4 regions of the Sphingomonas sp. CFBP 13603 genome follow, and region 4 is predicted to be linked to each of the others. Evidence: riboswitches for the same ligand, from Rfam matches in the RefSeq annotation. Region 4 holds a riboswitch; each other region holds the start of a gene.

Region 1 (5,690 bases), 140 kb from region 4:
GGGGTGGCCGAGGCACGGTGAACGCCGTCTGAGCGACGACACGCGCGGCAGGGGCCGCACGGCGACGCGCGTCGGCTGCTCATGGCGTCCGGTCTTCGCGTGTCCCGGCCGCTCGCGGCAGGCCCCCGTCCTCGTCGGACGCCGGGGAGTTCTGCATGACGACTGCGACGATAGAGAGAACGATCGAGAGACCGACGCGCGCCGCCACCCGCAAGCGGATCGGCTGGATGTTCGCAGGCCTGATCATTGCCAACATCGCCGCCTGGGGCTGGGCGTTCTCGCTGTTCCACGCGCAACCGCTGATGCTGGGCACCGCGCTGCTCGCCTGGGGCCTGGGTCTGCGGCACGCCGTCGACGCGGATCACATCGCCGCGATCGACAACGTGACTCGCAAGCTCATGCAGGACGGCCAGCGGCCGATCGCGGTCGGCTTCTGGTTCGCGATCGGTCATTCGGGGATCGTGCTGATCGCCGCTGTCGCGATCGCGCTCACCGCCAGCGCGCTGTCGCAGTTCGAGGCGTTCAAACAGGTCGGCGGCGTCATCGCGACCGTCATTTCCGCCGTCTTCCTGTTCACGATCGCGGCGATGAACTTGATCATCCTGCGCTCGGTGTGGCGGACCTTCGGCCATGTCCGCAGTGGCGGCACCTATGTCGAGGAGGATCTCGACCTGCTGCTCGGCAACCGCGGCTTGCTCGCGCGGCTGTTCCGGCCGATGTTCCGGCTGGTCACGCGGAGCTGGCACATGGCGCCGCTCGGCTTCCTGTTCGGGCTGGGCTTCGACACGGCCACCGAGGTTGCGATCCTCGGCCTGTCCGCGAGCCAAGCCGCCGACGGCCTGTCGATCGGCACCGTCCTCGTTCTGCCCGTGCTGTTCGCGACTGGGATGGCGCTGGTCGATACCGCGGACGGGGTCGTCATGCTCGGCGCGTATGAGTGGGCGTTCGTGAAGCCGATCCGCAAACTCTATTACAACATCACCATCACGTTGATCTCGGCGATCGTCGCGATCGCGATCGGCGGGATCGAGACGCTCGCGCTGCTCGGATCGAAGCTGGGGCTGACCGGCGGCATCTGGGATCTGGCGGAGGCGCTCGGCGAGAATTTCAACGGCCTCGGCTTCGCGATCATCGGGCTGTTCGTGCTCTGCTGGGTGCTGAGCTTCGCGATCTACCGCTGGAAACGCTTCGACGAGATCGAAGTCGTGCACGGATAGCGCACCCCTCCGTCACCCCGGACTTGTTCCGGGGTCCACGGTTCCGCAAACTCATGGCTATCGAGCATGCGGATCCGTGGATGCCGGAACGAGCCCGGCATGACGTATGCAAAGACGCATTGGCAGTCCCCGCAAACTCATCTAGTTCACTTTCTGAGGGTCGGTTGCACCGAACCTCACAGATCGCGCCGGTGCCCTTCGGGGCTTGAATGGGAATGCGGTGCGGGAGTTCCTCCCAATGCCGCGGCTGTCCCTGCAACTGTAAGCGGTGAGCGAGACGCACACGCCCTTCACGCAAGGGCAGCCACTGGGGAAACCTGGGAAGGCGTACGTCGAGCCTCGACCCGTAAGCCAGGAGACCTGCCAGCGCTACGGTCGCTCTTGCTACGATCCAGGGGATGGTCGCGGCACGGTACTCCGTCTGAGCGACGAACGCGTGCGGCCCTATGGTCGTGCGTGCGTGTGCTTGCAGGAGAATATAATGTCCGATCGTTCGCCCAATTTGGCAAAGGTCCCCGTCACCATCGTCACCGGCTTCCTGGGTGCCGGCAAGACCACGCTCATCAGCCACCTGATCCGCAATGCGAACGGCCGCCGCCTCGCCGTCGTCGTCAACGAATTCGGCACGCTCGGCATCGACGGCGATATCCTCAAGGGCTGTGCGATCCCCGATTGCCCGGCCGAGAACGTGATCGAGCTGGCGAACGGCTGCATCTGCTGCACCGTGGCGGATGACTTCATCCCGACCGTCGAGGCTCTCCTCGCGCTCGACCCGCGCCCCGATCACATACTGATCGAGACGTCCGGGCTCGCGCTGCCCAAGCCGCTGCTGAAGGCGTTCGACTGGCCCGCGATCCGGTCGCGCATCACCGTCGACGGCGTCATCGCACTCGCCGATGCCGAGGCAGTCGCCGCCGGTCGCTTCGCCCCCGATGTCGCCGCGCTCGACGCGCAGCGCGCCGCCGACCCCAGCGTCGATCACGAGACGCCGCTGTCGGAGGTGTTCGAGGATCAGCTCGCCTGCGCCGATCTCGTGCTGCTGACCAAGGTCGATCTCGCCGGCCCCGAGGGCGTCGCGAAGGCACGCGCGGTGATCGCCGCCGAGTCCGCACGGCCGCTCCCGGTGATCGACCTCACCGACGGCATCATCGACCCCCGCGTGATCCTCGGCCTGAACGCCGCCGCCGAGGACGACATCGCCAGCCGCCCCTCGCATCACGACGGCGAGGACGATCACGAGCATGACGATTTCGACAGCGTCGTCGTCGAGCTTGGCGAGATCGCCGACCCTGCCGACCTCACCGCGAAGATAGAAGCGCTCGCCCGCGGTGCCGACATCCTCCGCGTGAAAGGCTATGCGGCCGTCACCGGCAAGCCGATGCGCCTGCTCGTTCAGGCAGTCGGTGCGCGGGTCCGTACTCAGTACGACCGCCCCTGGCGCGCAGGCGAACCGCGCCGCACGCAGTTGGTGGTGATCGCCGAGCACGACCGGATCGACGAGGCCCGCATCAAGGCCGCTCTGGACGGCTGAGGCCCACGATGCACGTCGTCTTCCGCGAGACTCACGGGCTGGAGGAAAGCACGGTCCCGCAGGACCTCGCCCAATCCCCCGCGGATCTCGTCGTCCTCTCCTTCTCCGACGGTGACCTCGGCGCGTTCGCCGCGGGTTGGAGACGTGCGGATGCGGCCGGAAGCCGACTGCCCTCGCTACGCCTCGCGAACCTGACCGCACTCCAGCATCCGCTCTCGGTCGACACCTATGTCGAGCAGACGCTGGCGGGCGCGAAAGGCATCCTGATCCGGCTGATCGGCGGGCGCTCGTACTGGAGCTACGGCCTGCAACAGGTCGAAAACCTCGCGCGGGAGAAGGGCATAGCGCTCGCCGTCCTCGCAGCGGACGGGCGCATCGACACGCGGCTCGACGCCGCCTCGACGATCCCGCTATCGACGCTCCGCCGTTTGGCCCATCTCTGCGACACCGGCGGCGCAGTCGCGGCGCAGGCGGCGCTAGCCCAGTTCGCGCTGGCCGCCGGCTGTTACGCTGGTCCCGTAACGGGCGTCCGCGCGATCGCCGATGTCGGCGGCTGGCAGCCACATGACGGCGTGACCTGCCCGGCCGCGTTCGCCCTGAACGCGACACGCCCCCGCATCCTGATCGTCTTCTACCGCTCATACCTGACCGCCGCGGACCTCGACCCGATCGAAGCGCTCCACGCCGAACTTTCCGCGCGAGGGTTCGACGTCATCGGCCTCTTCGCGCCTTCGCTCAAAGCCCCCGACGCAGCCGTCTGGCTGAGCCGCTGGGTCAATGCACTAGAACCCGCCGCAGTCGTAAACGCCACCGCCTTTTCCGCCCGCGGCGTCTCCGACACGACGCCTCTCGACGGCGCGAACGTGCCCGTCTTCCAGATCGCGCTAGCCACCTCCGACCGCGCCGCCTGGGCCGGTGCCACCCGAGGCCTGTCGCCCGCCGACTTGGCCATGCACGTCGTCCTCCCCGAAGTGGACGGTCGCCTCTTCGCCGGCGTCGCCAGCTTCAAGGAGAGCGCCGCCCGCGACGGCGACCTCGAATACACCCGCCGCGAACACCGCGCCGACCCGGCCCGCATCACCGCCATCGCCGCGCGCATCGAAGCCTGGACTAGCCTCGCCAGCAAGCCCGTCGCTGAGCACCGCCTCGCGATCGTCCTCTCGACCTACCCCGGCAAGGCATACCAGATGGCGCACGCCGTCGGTCTCGACGCGCTAGCCTCTACGCAAGCGATCCTCGCCGACCTCACGGACGCCGGCTACGCGATTACAGCCGACGCGGCGGACCTCGCTAGCGCTTACATTCACTGGCCGCTCTCCGAGTATCGCAACGCCATCGCGTACCTCCCAGAGGCCCTGCGTAAGGACCTTCAGGAAACCTGGGGCGATCCAACGGAAGACTTCACGTTCACCGCGATCGATCAGGGCGGCGCACTCGTCGCCCTTCAACCCGAACGCGGCCGAACCAAGCAACGCACGGAGGAATATCACGACCTCTCGCGTTGCCCCTGCCACGCCTATGTCGCCTTTTACCTCTGGCTCCACGCGCGGGGCACCGATGCGCTGGTCCATGTCGGCGCGCATGGCACGCTCGAATGGCTCCCCGGCAAGTCGGTTGCGCTGTCCGATGCCTGCTGGCCCGAGGCGCTCACCGGCGCGATGCCCGTCATCTACCCGTTCATCGTCAACGATCCCGGCGAGGCGGCGCAAGCCAAACGCCGCCTCGGTGCGGTCACGCTCGGCCACGTCCCGCCACCGCTGGAGCGCACGCGCACCGGTGCCGGCCTCGGCCGCCTCGAAGCGCTGCTTGACGAATTCTCCAACGCCGACGGCCTCGATCCGGCGCGCCGCGACCGCCTGCAACGCGACATCCGCGACGAAGCCACCGCCACCGGTCTCGCCGCAACGCTGGGCCTCGACGACGCACAGTCCCAAGCCGACGCGATTACCCGCATCGACACCTTCGTCTGCGACGTGAAGGAGAGCCAGTATGGCGACGGCCTCCACATCTACGGCCGCGGCGAACACGGCGCAGCGGAACGCGCGGGTCTTCTGTCGGCGCTCCAAGGCAAACGCGTCGCGTCCGGCCCGTCCGGCTCCCCGTGGCGAGGCCGCGCCGACGTCCTCCCGACCGGCCGCAACCTCTACACCACCGACCCTCGCGCGGTCCCGTCGCGCGCCGCCCATACTCAGGGCGTGAAGCTCGCCGACGAACTCATTCGCCGCCATTTGCAGGATCACGGCGATTACCCTCGCACCCTCGTCGTCGACCTATGGGCCTCCGCCACGATGCGGACCGCGGGCGAGGAGTTCGCGATGGCGCTCCATCTGCTCGGCGCGGAACCGGTGTGGGACATGCAATCCGACCGCGTGACGGGTGTCGAGATCCTGCCACTGGCGAACTTCGACCGCCCCCGCATCGACGTCACGCTGCGCGTGTCGGGCCTGTTCCGCGACGCCTTCCCGACGCTTTGCACAATGTTCGGCCAGACTGTCCGGGCCCTCGCCACACGCGACGAACCGCAGGACTGGAACCCGTTCGTCGGCAAGCCCTCCACCGCCCGCGTCTACGGTCCCGAACCCGGCCGCTACGGCCTGAGCATGGGCGACGCCGCCGAAACCTACACGCCCGCAGCGCGCCTGACGGCCGGCCAAGCTTGGCTGTCCGCCTCCAGCCACGTCCTCGACGACGGCCAAGACAGTTTCGATCCCACCGGCATCCGCGAGCGTGTCGCCGCCGCGGATGCTTTCGTCCACGTCCAGGACCTGCCCGAGACCGACCTCCTGCTCGCCGCAGATTACGCCGCGCACGAGGCCGGCTTCGCCGCCGCGCAATCGGTCGCAGGGGGCAGCGCCACGCTCTACCATCTGGACGCGCGCGATCCGAACCAGGCCAAGGCCCGCCCGCTCAACGAGGAGATAGCCCGCGTCGTCCACGCCCGC
Region 2 (5,690 bases), 240 kb from region 4:
CAGCGCCGCTGGCATCCGTCCGCGCAGCGCTCAGCCAAATGGCCGAGAACAACGGCGCGCTGCCATCACGGCTTCCGCTCTACCCTACCTATCTCGCACACTTGGAACGCACTCGATGACCGATCCCATTCGCAAAGTCGTCATCGTCGGCGGCGGCACCGCCGGCTGGATGGCGGCTGCCGCAGCGGCACGCTTCCTCGACGACGGCCAGCGCCAGATCGTCCTCGTCGAATCCGATGCGATCGGCACGGTCGGCGTCGGCGAGGCGACGATCCCGCCCATCCTCGGCTTCAATCATCTGCTCGGCATAGACGAACGTGACTTCGTCCGCGCGACAGGCGCTACCTTCAAGCTCGGGATCGAGTTCGTCGGCTGGGACACCGGCGCCGATCGGTACATGCATACGTTCGGGACGATCGGTAGGGACATCCAGGGCCTGGCGTTTCATCAACTTTGGCTGAAACTACAGAACCACCCCGGCATCGGCGCAATCGAGGCCTATTCTCCGGGTGGCATGGCCTCAAGGGTTGGCCGTTTCGGGCTACCGAACGACGAGCAGCGCCGGTCGGGCGCAAGCCCCATGGCCTACGCCTATCATTTCGACGCCAGCCTCTACGCCGCCTTCCTGCGTCGGCACGCCGAGGCCGGTGGTGTCACTCGCGTCGAAGGCCGCATCATCGGCGCCGACCGCGATCCGGAGAACGGCCATGTCCGCGCAGTTCGGCTCGAGGATGGCACCGCGGTAGAGGGCGACCTGTTCATCGATTGCTCGGGCTTCCGCAGCCTGCTGCTCGGCGACACGATGGGGGTCGAATTCGAGGACTGGTCGCACTGGCTTCCCTGCGACCGTGCGATCGCGGTTCCGACCGAACCGACCACGCCTGTACTGCCCTACACCCGCGCCACCGCACGCCCGGCGGGCTGGCAATGGCGGATCCCGCTCCAGCACCGCACCGGCAACGGCCATGTCTACGCCAGCACGCACATGTCAGACGACGAGGCCACCGCGCTCCTGCTCGCGAACCTCGACAGCGCCTCGACCGCCGATCCGCGCCAGCTTCGCTTCAAGGCAGGCCGGCGCGCGAAAATGTGGGAGGGCAACGTCGTTGCGCTCGGCCTTGCCGGCGGCTTCCTCGAACCGCTCGAATCGACCAGCATCCACCTGATCCAGACCGGCATCTCGAAGCTGTTCGCGCTGTTCCCCGATCGCGGCTTTTCCGCCGTCGAACGCGACGAATACAACCGGCTGATGGGCGACGCCTACACGTCGATCCGCGATTTCATCATCCTGCACTATCACGCGACCCGCCGCGACGACTCCGTGTTCTGGCGCCATGTCCGCACCATGCCGGTGCCCGACAGCCTGACTCGCAAGGTCGCACTGTTCCGCGAGAAGGGGCGCATCTTCCGCTACGACGACGAACTGTTCGGCATCCCGAGCTGGGTTCAGGTTCTGCTCGGCCAGAACGTCATACCGGTAGGTTACGACCCGGTCGTCGATGCGCTCGATGCCGACCGCGTTGCAGACGCCCTCCGCCAGATGCGGGCGGCCACCCTGCGCGCCGCCGAAGCCCTGCCATCCCATGCGGACTTCGTCGCCCGCTACGCAGCCTTCGTCGGCGTTTAGAACGGGTCCGACACGATCGTCGATTGCCCGCACTTCCCGCCCGAGCTACACCTTCCCCGTCGGCCCGTTCTTCGGACGGGTCGGCATGATCGCACCGGTGCTCCGCAAGGAGCTTAAAAGGGAACGCGGTGAGGGTGGCTTCGGCCATCCGATGCCGAGGCTGTCCCTGCAACTGTAAGCGGCGAGCGTGATGCATGTGCGTGGCCGGGCGAATGCCCCGAGCCACCAGCCACTGGACCGATCGGTCTGGGAAGGTTGTGCACCAAGCGGTGACCCGTGAGCCAGGAGACCTGCCGGCGTGTGGTCGCTCTTGCCTGGTCCAGGGGATGGCCGAGGCACGGTACTCCGTCTGAGCGACGATGTGTGCGGTGGGGACCGCATGGGCAGACGTGCCGGCCGCGACGGCGTCCGGCGGGCACGACTGCTCCCGTTCGCTTAGGCGCGTGCTCGGGCCGATCGCTCGTGACGCGGGCCGAGGCGTGGGCTCGCGCGCCATGCTCGAGAGCGTCCCCTGCCGGTTCGTCCGACGCCCCGGGGGTTACCAATGGTCTTTTCGATTTCGCGCGCCACGATCGCCGCGTCCTTTCTCGTTTCGATACTGCCGCCCACGGCATACGCTCAGATCGCGGAGGACCGATCCGGCGATACGACCGACGACATCCTCGTCACCGGTCGTCATCAAGCGGACCTCACCGTCCCGAACGCGACCGGCAGCCGGCTCAAACTGACGCCGCTCGAAACACCCGCGACGCTGTCCGTCATAGACGGGGATACGATCCGGGCACGCGGCGACATGACGGTGATCGACGCGACCAGCCGCGCGCCCGGCATCACCAGCGTCGGCAATCTCGGCAATGGCGGCACCGCGCTCGCCGCCCGCGGGTTCAGCGGCCAGGGTTCGGTGCTCCAGCTGATCGACGGCGCCCGGCTGTTTCCGGCGGCCGGCACGATCACCTTCCCGACCGACCCGTGGATGGTCGACCGCATCGACATCCTCAGCGGCCCCGCCTCCGTACTCTACGGCCAAGGTGCGCTAGGCGGCGCGGTCAACGTGCTGATGCGCCAGCCGAATACCGTACGGACGCAGGTCGACGGCGAGATCGGCTATGGATCGCAGGACAGTTTCCATGTCGCAGCCGGCGCAGGCGGACCGATCGGCAATGACCTGTCGTACCGCGTCGACGGCAGCTATCGGCGGTCCGAAGGCTATGTCGATCGCGGGCAGTCACGCAGCTACGCGCTGTCCGCCACGCTGCGCTGGGCACCGACCGACACGCTCGTCGTCACCGCGCGCGACGATTACGGCAACCAGAACCCGATGCGCTATTTCGGCACGCCGCTGATCGACGGGCGTCTCGACGACAACAACCGCGATCGCAACTACAACACGCGCGACGGGCATGTCCGGTACCGCGACAACCGCACCAGCCTGCAGATCGATTGGACGCCGACCGACGCGCTCACCGTCAGCAACCAGGCGTACCGCCTGACCTCGAAGCGATCGTGGCTCAATCTCGAAAGCTATTGCTGGATCGCGGCGGACGGTTTCTGCCCGAACGGTGCCAATGGCGATCCTGCTACGCCCGGCCGGATCTATCGCACCGACATGACCGGGATCGTCCACGACCAGACGCAATGGGGCGATCAGGCCAGCATGACTCTGAAGACGCCCATCGCCGACGGCATTTCGAACGATGTCGTGCTGGGTTTCGACGTGAACCTGATCAAGCTCACATACTCGCATAATTTCGGCGCCGACCCGCAGATTTCCCCAGTCGACCCGTATGACTTCGACCCCGGCCTGATCGTCGACACGCAGGGGATCGCACCGCGCTATCGTACGCGGACCAACGAATATGCGGTCTTCGCGGAGGACCGGCTGAAGCTCGGCGATCACGTCTCGATCGTCGGCGGCATCCGGTACGAACGCGACCGGATCCAGCGCTGGACGATCGACTCCACGGTCGCCGTCCCCACGGAGACCTTGGCGCTCGACAAGCGGCTCCACAACACGACGTGGCGCGTCGGCAGTGTCTATCAACCGATCCCGACCGTCTCGCTCTATGCGCAATACGCGACCGGGGTCGATCCGCTCGGCACGCTGACGACCTATTCGACCGGGCAGGTGCAGTTCAGCAACGCAAAGGGCGATCAGGTCGAGATCGGCGCCAAGGCGGCGTTCCTGGGCGGACGCGGCACCGCGACGATCGCGGCGTATCGCATCGTCAAGAAAGGCCTGCTGTCGCAGCTGACGCCGACCAGTCCGATCGAGCAGGTCGGCCAGCGATCCGCCAAGGGTATCGAGGCTGCCGTCTCGCTGGACTTGCCCAAGGGGTTCGGGATCGACGCGAACGGCAGCGTATTGAACGCGAGGTTCGACGATTTCGTCTCGGGCGGCAGGAGTTACGCCGGCAACACGCCGCCCGACGTACCGGAGACGGTGGCGAACCTGTGGCTGCGCTGGACCGCGACGCGCGCATTCCAGGCGCACGCCGGGCTCCGCTATGTCGGACGCCGCTATTCGGATAACGCGAACGACTTCCGCATACCCGGTTACGTGACCGTCGACGCCACGCTGTCCTACGCAATGACGCCGCGGGTCGCGGTCGATCTCCACGTCTATAATCTGCTCGACAAGGATTATGCGATCAACAGCTACGGTGCGCAGCAGTGGATCCTCGGACGGCCTCGCGCAGTGGACGTTTCGCTTCGTGCCGGGTTCTAGCCTCCGCCGCCCCGCGTCGTTCGGCAGGGTCGGCCGGCGCTGGTTGTATCTCGTCCATCGGTGGGTCGGCATCGCCAGCTGCCTGTTCTTCGCGATGTGGTTCGTGTCGGGGCTGGTGATGCTGTACGTCCCCTATCCGTCGCTCACACCGGCCGAGACTTTGGCACGCGCGGAGCCGATCGACTGGCGCGCGGTGAACGTGCCGCCGCCAATCGACGGCGGACACCTGCCGCAGGAGCTGTTGCTCGAGATGCGCGACGGCGTCCCAGTCTGGCGGATCGAACGCTGGGAAGGCGACCGGCGAACCGTTTCCGCTGACGCTGGCGCCCTGCTTGCGCCAGTCGACGCCGCCTACGCCACGCGCGTGGCGAGCCGCTTCGGCCGGGAACCTGCAGCGCAGGTCGAACGCATCGTTCGCGATCAATGGACTGTGTCTGGCGGGTTCGATCGACATCGTCCGCTCTGGAAAGTGACGCTCGCAGATCCGCCGGGCACCGAGTTGTACGTGTCCTCTTTGACAGGCGGCATCGTCCAGTCGACGACCCGCAGCGAGCGCGTCTGGAACTGGCTCGGCTCGGTGCCGCACTGGCTGTATCCGACGATATTGCGGCAGGACAATTCCGCCTGGCGTCAGGTCGTGATGTGGGTTTCCGGCCCCTGCATCGCCGCAGCGGTGACAGGAATGTGGATCGGCATCCTGCGCACGCGGACGGGATCGCGCCGGTTCAAGGGCGGCCGGATGACGCCCTATCGCGGTTGGATGCTGTGGCATCACGTCGCCGGTCTGGTCGGCGGAGGCTTCCTGATCGCATGGATCTTCAGCGGCTGGCTGTCGGTCGATCCCTGGCACCTGTTCCGGGGTGTCGAGCCCGACGCCGCGGCCGTTCGCGCCTATGCCGCGTCCGACGCGATGCCTCTCGTCGATCTCGATCGACTGCGCGCCCCCGGATCTGGCGCCGTCCGCGCCCGGCTGATCGACAACGCGCATACGCCCCTCGTCCTGCTCGAATACGCCGATGGAAAACGAACGAGCCTCGGTGCAGCGACCTTCGCACCAGCCCGCCCCAGCACGCCGGCAATCGTCGCCGCAGCACGGCGACTCCAGCATGGCGCGCTGATCGCGCTCGACCGGCTGACCGCACCAGACGCCTATTGGTACGAGCCGGGTGGCAAGCCGCGCCTGCCAATCCTCCGGCTACGGTTCGACGACCCGCCAGCGACCTGGCTCTACATCGACCCCCAGACCGGCGAGGTACTTGTGACCATCGACCGTCGCCGCCGGGCCTATCGCTGGGCGTTCGATCTGCTCCACAAATGGGATCTGAACGTGCTGACGCT
Region 3 (5,690 bases), on a different contig from region 4:
AGAAGACCGCGCCCGACCGGATCGTCGCGATCGGCCTGGCCGCGCGGTTCGTCACGTCGGCGATCGCGGGGGCTTCGCTCGTCCCGCGGCGGCAGCGGTGGATCGGCGCCGCGGTGGGTGGACTGACGGCGGTCGCGGCATCCTATCCCGGCTGGCGTGCGCGAATGGCGGCGATGTCGCAGTACGGCCAGACACCGACGGGGTTCGTCGAGGATGCGGTGGTTCTTGCCAGCGCGGCGGCGATCGCGCGCAATGCGGCGAAGCTCGGCGCAGCCTGACGTCGGAGGTGTATTCCGGGCGGGCGGAAAAGCTGCCATGCGGTGGTAATGATCCGTATCTCATTCTCTACGCTCGCCTTCGTGTTGATCTCGTCCGGGAGCGCGATTGCGCAGACAAGTGTCGCGGCCGACCAGCCGGCTGAGATCGTCGTCACCGGGCGCGGGCTTGCCGATGCGCCCGGCGATCGTGCGTACGACGTCGTCACGATCGATCGCGCGCGGATCCAGGCGAATGCGAGCAATCGGCTGGAGAGCGTGCTGGCCGATGTCGCGGGGCTCCAGCAGTTTCGTCGGTCGGATTCGCGCAGCGCCAACCCGACCAGCCAGGGGATTTCGTTGCGCGGGATCGGTGGCAATGCGTCGAGCCGTGCGCTGCTGATCTTCGACGGCGTGCCGCAGGCGGATCCGTTCGGCGGCTGGGTCGCGTTTCCGGCGTATGCGACGGAAAGGCTCGGGCGCATCCGCGTCACGCGCGGCGGCGGTAGCGGGTATCAGGGGCCGGGCGCGCTGGCCGGGACGGTCGAGCTCGAAAGCGCGACGCCGGACCAAGCGGCGCCTTTCCAGGGCAACGTTGCGTATGGCAGCCGGGATTCGGTCGATGCCCAGGGGTATGCCGCACTGGTGCGCGGGTCGGGGTTTGCGACCCTGTCCGGCGCTTACGCGCGCGGGGATGGCTTCACGCCGACCGTCGAGGAAAGCCGGGGGATCGTCGATCGCGCCGCGCCGTACGAGCAGGCGTCGGGCGCGCTGCGGACCGTCGTCGGGATCGGTGCGAAGACCGAATTGCAGATGAATGCGAGCGCATTCACCGATCGGCGCGACCGGGGCAGCGACTTCACCGACAACAAGAGCGAAGGCGCGGATGCGAGCGTCCGGCTGGTCGGGCGCGGGCGTTGGGGATATTCGGCGCTGGCGTATCTGCAGACGCGCGCGTTCGCGAGCAGCTTCAACAGCATCAATGCCGCGCGGACGACCGCAATCCAGTCGCTCAACCAGTATAATACGCCCGCGACGGGGCTGGGGGGACGGATCGAGATCCTCCCGCCGCTGGGCGAGAGCATCGCGCTTCGCCTGGGAGCGGATGTTCGCGATGTCAGCGGGAAGACGCAGGAGCTGTACACGTTCGTCAACGCAGCGCCGACGCGGCGGCGCGAGGCCGGCGGGAGCACGACGACGACTGGCGTGTTCGCGGATGGGAGCCTCGTCGCGGGCGACTTCACGTTCAGCCTGGGTGGCCGGGTCGACTGGTGGTCGATCGACGGTGGCTATCTGTCCGAACGGCCGCTCGCGGGCGGCGCGGCGCTGACCAATCTGCGCTATGCGGATCGCGACGGCAGCGAGACGACCGGCCGGGCGGGCGTAGCGTATCAACCGGTCGAGGCGATCACGCTGCGGGCGGCCGGGTATCGCGGGTGGCGATTGCCGACGCTCAACGAACTGTATCGACCATTCCGCGTCGGCAACGATGCGACCGCGGCGAACGCGCTGCTGTCGCCGGAGCGGCTGACCGGGGTCGAGGGCGGTGTCACGCTGACGCCTGCTCCGGGCGTGAGCATCGCCGCGACGTATTTCTACAACCGGCTGAAGGATGCGGTGGCCAACGTCACGACGACCAACCCGCCGCAGGTGTTGCCGGGGGTGACGACCTACCGCGTTCGCCAGAACCTCGACGCGATCCGCGCGCACGGGTTCGAGCTGGATGCGGCGTATCGGCCGGGTCCGTTTGGCGTGCAGGCATCGTGGTCGCATACGAATTCGAAGGTCGAGGGGTCGGGGATCACGGCTGCTCTGGACGGTTTGCGTCCGGCGCAGACCCCGCGCGATCAGGTTTCGGGGACGATCGACTGGCGACACGACGCGGCAGCGCTGTCGCTGACCGTGCGCCATATCGGCCGGCAGTTCGATGACGACCAGAACACGCGGGTGCTCGATCCGGCGACGACGCTGGACGCGTATGCGGCGTTGCCGATCCTGCGCTCGCTGGTCGCCGAGGTGCGCGGGGAGAATTTGTTCAACGAGCGCGTCGAGGCAGGGATCAGCGGCGCGAACATCGTCGAGCGCGCCACGCCGCGAACGATCTGGGTGGGGCTGCGGTACGGCGGGCGGTGAGCGCCGATCGTCTCCAGGTGTCTCTGCGTTGACCCGTGTCTGGCGCACGACTAATGCCGCCAACGTGAAGGGTTCCCGGCGACGGGATCAAAAGGGAAGTCGGTGCGCGGGCCGGGTCGTCACGATCCAAATCCGCAAGACCGGCGCTGTACCCGCAACTGTGACCGGATAGCGGCCACCCCGATATGCCACTGGGTCTCGACCTGGGAAGGCGGGGTGGGCGCGGCGACCCGGAAGCCAGGAGACCTGCCTCTCACGGTCGATCCACTGCGCGGGCGGGTGTCCGGCGCGGACGAGTGCTCCGGTCATGCCGGGTTTCCTCGAGCGAGAGACGTCTGGCCGCCCGGCGAATGGTCGCTGGCGGTTCCGTTTAGGACGCAGCCGATGACGAAATTCTTCCTTCTCCTGAGTGCCGCGGCGATCGCATCGCCCGCCTATGCGCAGGACATTCCCGACTTCGACGCCCCCGAAGTCGTCGTCACCGCGACCCGCGCGGCGCAACCGCTGAGCGAGATCGGCCAGGCCGTGACCGTGATCGACCGCGCCGAGATCGAGCGCCGCCAGACCACCGTCGTGTCCGATCTGCTCGCGACCACGCCGGGCATTACCGTCACGCGCAACGGTACGGTCGGCGCGCTGACCAGCGTTCGCATCCGCGGTGCCGAGGCGGACCAGACGCTCGTCGTGATCGATGGCGTGCGCGTCAACGACCCCTCGTCGACCGGGGGCGGCTTCAACTTCGGCAACCTGCTGTCGAGCTCGGTCGAGCGCATCGAGATATTGCGCGGGCCGAACTCGGTGCCTTGGGGCAGCCAGGCGATTGGGGGCGTCGTCAACATCATCACAGCCGCGCCGACCGAGGGCGTGCAAGCGCGCGCCAACGCCGAGTACGGCTATGCCGACAGCGTGTTCGCGAGCGCGGGCGTCTCGGGCAAGTCGGGGCCGGTGTCCGGATCGCTGACCGGCGGCTATCTGCGCACCGACGGTATCTCGTCCGCAGCCAGCGGCACGGAGCGCGACGGCTATCGCCAATATGGCGCAACCGGGCGGGTGGGCGTCGAGTTCGCGCCGGGCATCGGCCTGGACCTGCGCGGCTATTTCGCGGACAGCAAAGTCGAGATCGACGACGGTTTTGACCCGAACACGTTCGTGGTCGCCGACAGTCTCGCCTACGCCACCACGCAAGAGCTTTACGGCTATGCGGGCCTACATGCGAACCTCGCGGACGGTCGGTTCAACAACCGCGTGGCGTTCACGATCGCCGATATCAACCGCGACAACTTCACCCAGCCCGGTGGCGACATATCGTTCATTGGCCGTGGCCGTAGCGAGCGCTATGAATATCAGGGCGACTTCCGCCCGCTCGACCAGGTGCGCGTCGTCGCAGGTGTCGAGCGCGAGAACAGTCGTTTCAACGACGGCTTCACGTTTGCAGATACCGGCATCACCAGCGTGTACGGCCAGCTGATCGTCAAGCCGCTCGATATCCTCACGGTCACCGGCGGCGTCCGCAACGACGACCACGACGATTTCGGCAGCCACACGACGTTCGGCGCCAACGCAGCGTTGGCATTGCGGACCGGCACCACCGTCCGCGCGAGCTATGGCGAGGGCTTCAAGGCACCGACCTTGTACCAGCTGTTCTCCGACTACGGGAACCGTGGCCTCGATCCGGAGACGGCACGCAACTTCGACGTTGGCGTCGAACAGGCGTTTCTCGGCAACCGGGCGCGCGTCGCGGTGACCTATTTCAATCGCCGCACGCGCAACCAGATCGACTTCCGCGATTGCAGCCCGGCCGAGCTGGCGACGCCCGGTTCGATCTGCGCCAACCGTCCGTTCGGCGTTTACGACAACGTCGCGCGGGCCGAAGCGGATGGCGTCGAATTCACGCTCGCGCTGCGCCCGGTCGACGCGCTGACGCTGACCGCCAACTACAGCTATATCGACACCGAGAACCGCTCGATCGGGGACAATTTCGGCAATGTTCTGGCACGTCGCCCAAAGCAGACCGCGAGCGTCGATGCCGATTATCGGTTCGCGTTCGGACTGTCCGTCGGCGGCACCGTGACGATGGTCGGCGACAGCTTCGACGAGGCGAGCAATACCACGCGGCTCGACGGCTATGCGCTGGCCGGCGTCCGTGCGGAACTGCCGATCGGCGAGCGGTTCGCGGTCTATGGCCGCGTCGATAATCTGACCGACTCGCGGTACGAGACGATTGCCGGCTACGGCAATTACGGCCGCGCGGCCTATGGCGGCGTGCGGTTGCGCCTGAAGTGAGGCGCGGGGCGATCCTCCTCGCGCTCCTGATCGGGGGCTGCGCCAAGCCCCCCGGCGCGGGAGTAGGCGGGGGGATCGTCTCGACCAATCCGTGCGCGGATTCGGTGCTGGTCCGCATCCTGCCGCCCGCAAAGATGGCCGCGATCAGCCATTATTCGCAGGATCCCTCCGCAACCTCGATCCCGATCGCTGTCGCGCGTAGGTTTCGCGGGATCGCCGGGACCGCAGAGGAGGTGATCGCGCTCCACCCCGATCTGGTCATCGCTAGCACCTACACGCCCCCCGCGACGCAGGCGGCCTATGCGCGGGCCGGTTTGAAGACGCTGCTGATCGGCATCCCCGACTCGATCGCGGAGAGCCAGGCGCAGGTCACGCAGATCGCCGAGGCTGCCGGTGCGCCGATGGGCGGCGCGCGAATCAACGCTGAGATCGACCGCGCGGTGTCGCGCCGGAGCCGCAAGGATGGCGCTTCGCCGAGCGCGTTGCTCTATATCAGCGGCGATCTCGCGACCGGGGGGAGCACGTTGCTGAACGACATGATGACGCGCGTCGGCTTCCGCAACGCCGCCGCGAGCTACGGCCTGACGCATACCGGCACGCTGTCAGCCGAAACGATCGTGACGCAGCCCCCCGCCGTCGTGATCGCTTCCGAACGAAAAAGCCGCGGCACCGCGCTGCGCCACCGCTTGTTGCCGAACACGCCGCAAGCCGTCTTCCCGCGCGTCCTGGTCAATTGCGGTGGGCCGACGATCCCGCCTGCGCTCGAACGCCTTGCCGCGATCCGGGCGGGGCTGTGATGCTGCACGCATACCAAAACCACCCCGGCGAAGGCCGGGGCCCAATTGGAATGGCCGAAGTAACGGAGTGCCGCGCATCGTCACGACCGTCCTCCAATTGGGCCCCGGCCTCCGCCGGGGTGGCGGTCGTGGCGGTGGTCGGTATGGGCGAGGCGGCGTTTTGATGACCCGCACCCTCAAGCTCGTCGCCCTCGGTCTGCTCGTGATCCTCCTGTTCGGCCTG
Region 4 (5,690 bases):
CCTCGCCGGATCGAAGGCGACGATCCCCGATCTCGCTTTCGTGCACGCGCAGGGCTGGGACATCGACATCCGCGGGCATCATCGTCGCGGCAAGCCGGTGCTCGGGCTCTGCGGCGGCTATCAGATGCTCGGACGCAGTATCGCCGACCCGCACGGGATCGAGGGCCCGGCGGGCACCGTCGAAGGGCTCGGATTACTGGACATCGACACGATCCTAACCGCGACGAAGACGCTCGAACGCGTCGAGGGCATCGCGGGCGGTGCGCGGTTCGCAGGCTATGAGATGCACATGGGCGAAACCCACGGCGCCGGCTTGGCCCAGCCCGTTGGCCATCGCGCGGACGGCAGCCCGGAAGGTGCGATCAGCGCGGACGGGCTCGTCGCCGGCAGCTACGTCCACGGCCTGCTGGCGCTTGCCGAACAGCGGGCGGTCTGGCTCGCGCGGATCGGCGTCGATGCGGTCGGGCCCGATCACGGCGCCTCGATCGACGCGGCGCTCGACGCGATCGCGGCAACGCTCGAACGCCACCTCGATCTCGACGCGATGCTGGCTTTAGCGCAGCGTGCCGGTCATGACGCCACCAACGGCTAGCGCGAGCAGCACCCCGGTCTCGGCGATCTCGATCCCGGCACCATAGGCATCGCCGGTCACGCCGCCGAGCGTCCGCCGCAACCACGCCGCCACGCCGAGCAACAGGAACGGAACGATCACCAGCGCCGGAGCCATCACCGCCGCCAACGCCAGCACCAGTCCCCAGCCGATGAGGTCCTGCCGCCGCACCGCACCCGCGATCGCCGCCCCCAGGCCGCCCGCCCGGATCGGCGGCAACATCCTGGCCCAGGCGAGCGGCCCCATCCGCGCCGCAAACGGCACGAGGATGACGACCCACCAGCCTGCCATCCCGACCGCATGCAGCAGCACCAGCTTGGCGATCATCTGGCTGACGATCGCGACGACGCCGAAGCTGCCGATATGCGGATCCGCCATCACGGCGAGTAACCGCGTCCGATCGCCGTGCGCCGCGCCCAGGCCGTCGGCGAGGTCAGCCAGCCCGTCGAGATGCAGAGCGCCGGTGATCGCGACCCACGTCAGTAGCGCAGCGCAGGCGCCCGTCCACGGATCGATCAGCGCGCCAAGCCATCCGGCCACCGCGACCATCACGCCGACTGCCAACCCGACGATCGGGTAGAAGCGTATCGCCTCGGCAAAACCGCTCGGCCCGACGGTCACGCGCGGCATCGGCAGGCGCGTCAGGAAGCCGAACGCTACGATCAGCCGCCTCATGTCGCGAGCCCGACGATCTGGACGGTCCGCTCGTCTCCAGGCCAGATCCGCAGCGACACGAGCGACGCATAGGGCAGGTCGAACGCCCAGATCTGTCGTCGATCGAACCCGCACAGATCCGCGAGCGCCGCGCGGATCGCGCCGCCATGCGTGACGATTAGCGTCGCCGCCGGGGGCACATCGGCAAGCGCATCGTGCACGCGGCCTTGGAGCGCAGACCAGCGCTCCCCGCCCGGTGGAGGCGCCGCGTCTGGATCGTCATAAAACTGCGCCAACGCCGTCGGATCGACCTCCGCGGGCTCGAGCCCATCCCAGGCCCCGAAATCGAGCTCGCGCCACCGCGGGTCGACATCGACCTCGATCGCCCGAGAGGCGGCGATCGCCCGCGCACAGTCGCGTGTCCGGGCAAGGTCCGACGTCACGATGCGCGCGACGTCGAGCGTCGCCGCCCGTGCCAGACAGGCGGCAATGCCCTGAACCGTCACCGATGCGTCGGTCCGTCCGAGCAGCAGCCCTTCTCGTGTCGGTGCGCCATGCCGCATCAGGTACAGCATGTGCGAGCCGGTCACGCGACCGAGACCCCCGCCTCGGCAAATGTCGCCATCTCGTCATGCGCCGCCAGCGCCGCGCGAACGAGCAACGTCGCAGTCGCCGCGCCGCTTCCCTCGCCGAGCCGCATGCCCAGCGACAACAGGGGATCGAGACCCAATGCCCGCAACAGGCGCGCATGACCCGGCTCGGCCGACACGTGGCCGGCAAGACAGTGTGCGAGGATATCCGGGCACGCAGCGGCGATCGGCGCGACCGCGGCACAGCATATGAAGCCATCGAACATGACGGGTACGCCAGCGAGGCGCGCCGCGAGGACCGCGCCTGCGATCGCCGCAAGTTCGCGACCGCCAAGCCTGCGTAGCGTCTCGAACGGGGTGGTCAGTGCGTCCCGGTGCAGCGCCAGCCCGGCCTCCACGGTCGCGATCTTGCGGGCCATGCCGTCGTCGTCGACTCCCGTACCGGGCCCGACCCAGTCGCGTGCCGATCCATCGAAGCTGGCGAGGCACAGCGCGGCGGCCGAGGTCGAGTTGCCGATCCCCATTTCGCCGAGCACGATCAGGTCGGGCGCATCCGCAACGACGGCGGCGCCCGCGTTGATCGCGGCGAGACATTCCTCCTCCGACATCGCCGGGGCGACGGTGAAATCGATCGTCGGCCGGTCGAGGTCGAGCGGGACGACTCTGAGATCGAGCCCCGCCGCGCGCGACAGCGCGTTGATCGCCGCGCCGCCATGCTCGAAATTGGCCACCATCTGCGCCGTGACGGAGGCCGGAAACGCACTGACGCCGCGATCGACGATGCCGTGATTACCCGCAAAGATCACCACCCGGCCGCGATCGAGCCGCGGGCGTTCATGGCCCTGCCAGCCGGCCATGAAGACGGCAATCTCTTCCAACCGCCCGAGCGAACCCGGCGGTTTGGTGAGTTGCCCCTGACGCGCCACCGCCGCCGATCGGGCGGCTTCGTCCGGCTGCGGCAACGCGCGCAAGGATGACAGAAATGCTCCGGCCGTCGAAAAGAAGGTCATTCCACGACGAACCCGGCGGGCGGCGTGCGCGTGATGAAGTGGCCCTTCACCCCCTGCGGCCATTGCTTGAACGGCACCTGCCCGAACGCGCTCTCGCCGTAGAGCCGCGCGTAATCGAGGATCGCACGCGCGGCGTCTTCGGTCGGCTCGAATCTGCCGAGCACATAGCCAACCTTGGCGGGCGCGCGGAGGTGGATCGTGCAGAAATCCTGGCACGCGAACAGGCACGGCATCTCCTGCACCGCGACGTCGGCATAAGCCGGATCGCTCGCCTGCACCGCCTTCAGCGCGCTGACCAGCCGCGCGCCGCCGCGTTGGCCGTGCTCGTCGTCGCGCGCATCGGTGGAATGGCGGCACGTATTGCACGCGACTACCGCGACGCCGTCTTCGACCGGCTTCAGCATGTCCGTTCCCGGACGATCTCGGAACGATGTGAACTTGGCATAGAAACCCCTTCGGACAGTCGGTCTCGCACGACGCGAAGGGCGAAGGTGCATGCCTCCAGCCTCCGCGCAACGCGAAGCGATGTCGTCGCTCGGGGTGTTACCCGTCCGTTCGGCGCACCCTGGCCGGACGAAAGACGACCGCGACGGGCAGGTCTCCTGGCTCGCGGGTCAACGCCGTCCGCGCCGCCTTCTCGGGAACATCCCAATGGCATGAGGCACGATGGCTCGCCGCGTACAGTTGCAGGGGCAGCCGGGTGTTTCCCGTTCCCATTTTCATCCCCCTCCGCGCGAGCATCGGGGGAACCTGTCGCGGGGGCAGCGATAGGCGGGAGGTGGAGACGACGCAAGACACGGCTACGTCGGTTAGAAGTCCGCCAGCCATCCCCACGCGCTCCCGTCATCCTGACGAAAGTCAGGATCCAGGGTAACGGGAGGTGGCCTTCGTGGCTCTGGATCCTGACTTTCGTCAGGATGACGGACGGTGGTTTCATTGGGTCGTAGAGTACGAAGCCGCCTAGAACTCCACGCCCGCCTGCGCCTTCACCCCCGACCGGAACGGATGCTTCACCTGCGTCATCTCGGTTACCAGGTCCGCCATCTCGATCAGCGCGTCCGGCGCGTTCCGCCCGGTCACCACGACATGCGTCATCTCGGGCTTCTCGGCTAACACGGCCAGCACCTCGTCGACCAGCAGATACTCATACCGCAACACGATATTGAGTTCATCCGCGACCACCATCGCGTACGACGGGTCGGCAATCATCCGCCTGACCTCGTCCCACGCCTCGCGCGCCACCGCGATGTCGCGCGCGCGATCCTGCGTGTCCCAGGTAAAGCCCTCCCCCATCGGCTTGAACTCGCATAGGTCCGGGAACGCATCGAAAACCGCCTTCTCGCCGGTCGTCATCGCGCCCTTGACGAACTGTACCACGCCAACCTTGCGCCCATGTCCGATCATCCGCACCGCCATGCCGAACGCGGCGGTCGACTTGCCCTTGCCCTTGCCGGTGTGGACGATGATCAGGCCCTTCTCGATCGTCTTGCTCGCGACGATCCGGTCGTGGACCTCCTTGCGCTTGGCGCTCTTGGCATTCTGCTCGTCGTCGGTCCGCATGATCAAGTCCTCTCGTCCTCCCGATGGCGGATCGCGCCGCGCGGCGCTAGAGCGACCGACATGCTCCGCCTCACCGACCTCAAGCTCCCGCTCAACCACGCCGACGAAGCGCTGCCCGCCGCGATCCGCGATCGCCTGCGCGTCACCCCGCGCGACCTGATCCGCTACACCATCGCGAGGCGCGCGCACGATGCCCGCGACAAGATGGACATCCAGCTCGTCTATTCGGTCGACGTCACGCTGAAAAACGAGGACGCCGTCCTCACGCGTTTCCGCAAGGATCGCCACGTCCAGCGCACCCCCGACACGGGATATCGCTTCGTCACCAAGGGCGGCACGAGCTATACCGGCCCCCGACCGGTGGTCGTCGGCGCAGGGCCATGTGGCCTGTTCGCCGGCCTGATCCTAGCGCAGATGGGCTTCCGCCCGATCATCCTCGACCGCGGCAAGGTCGTCCGCGAACGCACCAAGGACACCTGGGGCTTGTGGCGCAAAAGCGTCCTCAACCCCGAATCCAACGTTCAGTTCGGCGAGGGCGGCGCCGGCACCTTCTCCGACGGCAAGCTCTGGAGCCAGATCAAGGACCCGCGCCATCTTGGCCGCAAAGTCCTGACCGAGTTCGTAAAAGCCGGTGCGCCGCCCGAAATCCTGACCGAAGCGCACCCGCATATCGGCACCTTCCGCCTCGTCACGATGGTCGAGAGCATGCGCGAGACGATCGAGGCGCTCGGCGGCGAATACCGCTTCTCGACGCGCGTCGATGGTCTCGACATCGTCGACGAGGCCGGCACCCGCCAACTCCGCGGGCTTCACCTGAGCACCGGCGACTATCTCGAAGCCAACCACGTCGTCTTCGCGGTCGGCCACAGCGCCCGCGACACGTTCGAGATGCTCCATGCCAAGGGTGTCCACGTCGAAGCGAAGCCGTTCTCGATCGGTGTCCGCATCGAGCATCCGCAGTCGTGGATCGACGAAGCCCGGTTCGGCCCCTGCGCCGGTCACCCGGATCTCGGCGCGGCGGCGTACAGCCTGTCGCATCACTGCAAGAACGGGCGAACCGTCTATAGCTTCTGCATGTGCCCAGGCGGCACCGTCGTCGCCGCGACCTCCGAGGAAGGCCGCGTCGCGACCAACGGGATGAGCCAATATTCGCGCAACGAACGCAACGCGAACTCGGGGATCGTCATCGGCATCGACCCCGAGCGCGACTATCCCGGCCACCCGCTCGCCGGGATCGAACTGCAACGCTACTGGGAATCGCGGGCG

The links. A riboswitch is a leader RNA that binds a small molecule or an ion and turns the genes downstream of it on or off. The one in region 4 is predicted to bind cobalamin.
Region 1: linked by a shared signal. The riboswitch ahead of cobW (cobalamin biosynthesis protein CobW) and the one ahead of IFR23_RS08970 (DUF1636 domain-containing protein) in region 4 are both predicted to bind cobalamin.
Region 2: linked by a shared signal. The riboswitch ahead of IFR23_RS07970 (TonB-dependent receptor) and the one ahead of IFR23_RS08970 (DUF1636 domain-containing protein) in region 4 are both predicted to bind cobalamin.
Region 3: linked by a shared signal. The riboswitch ahead of IFR23_RS14990 (TonB-dependent receptor plug domain-containing protein) and the one ahead of IFR23_RS08970 (DUF1636 domain-containing protein) in region 4 are both predicted to bind cobalamin.

The regions. Positions count from the first base shown of each region.
Region 1 is NZ_JADBIA010000004.1:123,321-129,010, forward strand. It holds gene IFR23_RS08320 (HoxN/HupN/NixA family nickel/cobalt transporter) at 156-1,217, shown strand; cobalamin riboswitch at 1,390-1,599, shown strand; gene cobW (cobalamin biosynthesis protein CobW) at 1,699-2,748, shown strand; gene cobN (cobaltochelatase subunit CobN) at 2,757-5,690, shown strand, end outside.
Region 2 is NZ_JADBIA010000004.1:27,765-33,454, reverse strand. It holds gene IFR23_RS07980 (tryptophan 7-halogenase) at 1-119, shown strand, start outside; gene IFR23_RS07975 (tryptophan halogenase family protein) at 116-1,627, shown strand; cobalamin riboswitch at 1,708-1,939, shown strand; gene IFR23_RS07970 (TonB-dependent receptor) at 2,172-4,352, shown strand; gene IFR23_RS07965 (PepSY domain-containing protein) at 4,288-5,690, shown strand, end outside.
Region 3 is NZ_JADBIA010000010.1:73,909-79,598, forward strand. It holds gene IFR23_RS14980 (DUF4126 domain-containing protein) at 1-278, shown strand, start outside; gene IFR23_RS14985 (TonB-dependent receptor) at 327-2,387, shown strand; cobalamin riboswitch at 2,440-2,655, shown strand; gene IFR23_RS14990 (TonB-dependent receptor plug domain-containing protein) at 2,772-4,670, shown strand; gene IFR23_RS14995 (ABC transporter substrate-binding protein) at 4,667-5,467, shown strand; gene IFR23_RS15000 (FecCD family ABC transporter permease) at 5,631-5,690, shown strand, end outside.
Region 4 is NZ_JADBIA010000004.1:264,023-269,712, forward strand. It holds gene IFR23_RS08950 (cobyric acid synthase) at 1-592, shown strand, start outside; gene cobS (adenosylcobinamide-GDP ribazoletransferase) at 554-1,285, opposite strand; gene IFR23_RS08960 (histidine phosphatase family protein) at 1,282-1,854, opposite strand; gene cobT (nicotinate-nucleotide--dimethylbenzimidazole phosphoribosyltransferase) at 1,851-2,864, opposite strand; gene IFR23_RS08970 (DUF1636 domain-containing protein) at 2,861-3,268, opposite strand; cobalamin riboswitch at 3,440-3,633, opposite strand; gene cobO (cob(I)yrinic acid a,c-diamide adenosyltransferase) at 3,825-4,424, opposite strand; gene IFR23_RS08980 (NAD(P)/FAD-dependent oxidoreductase) at 4,485-5,690, shown strand, end outside.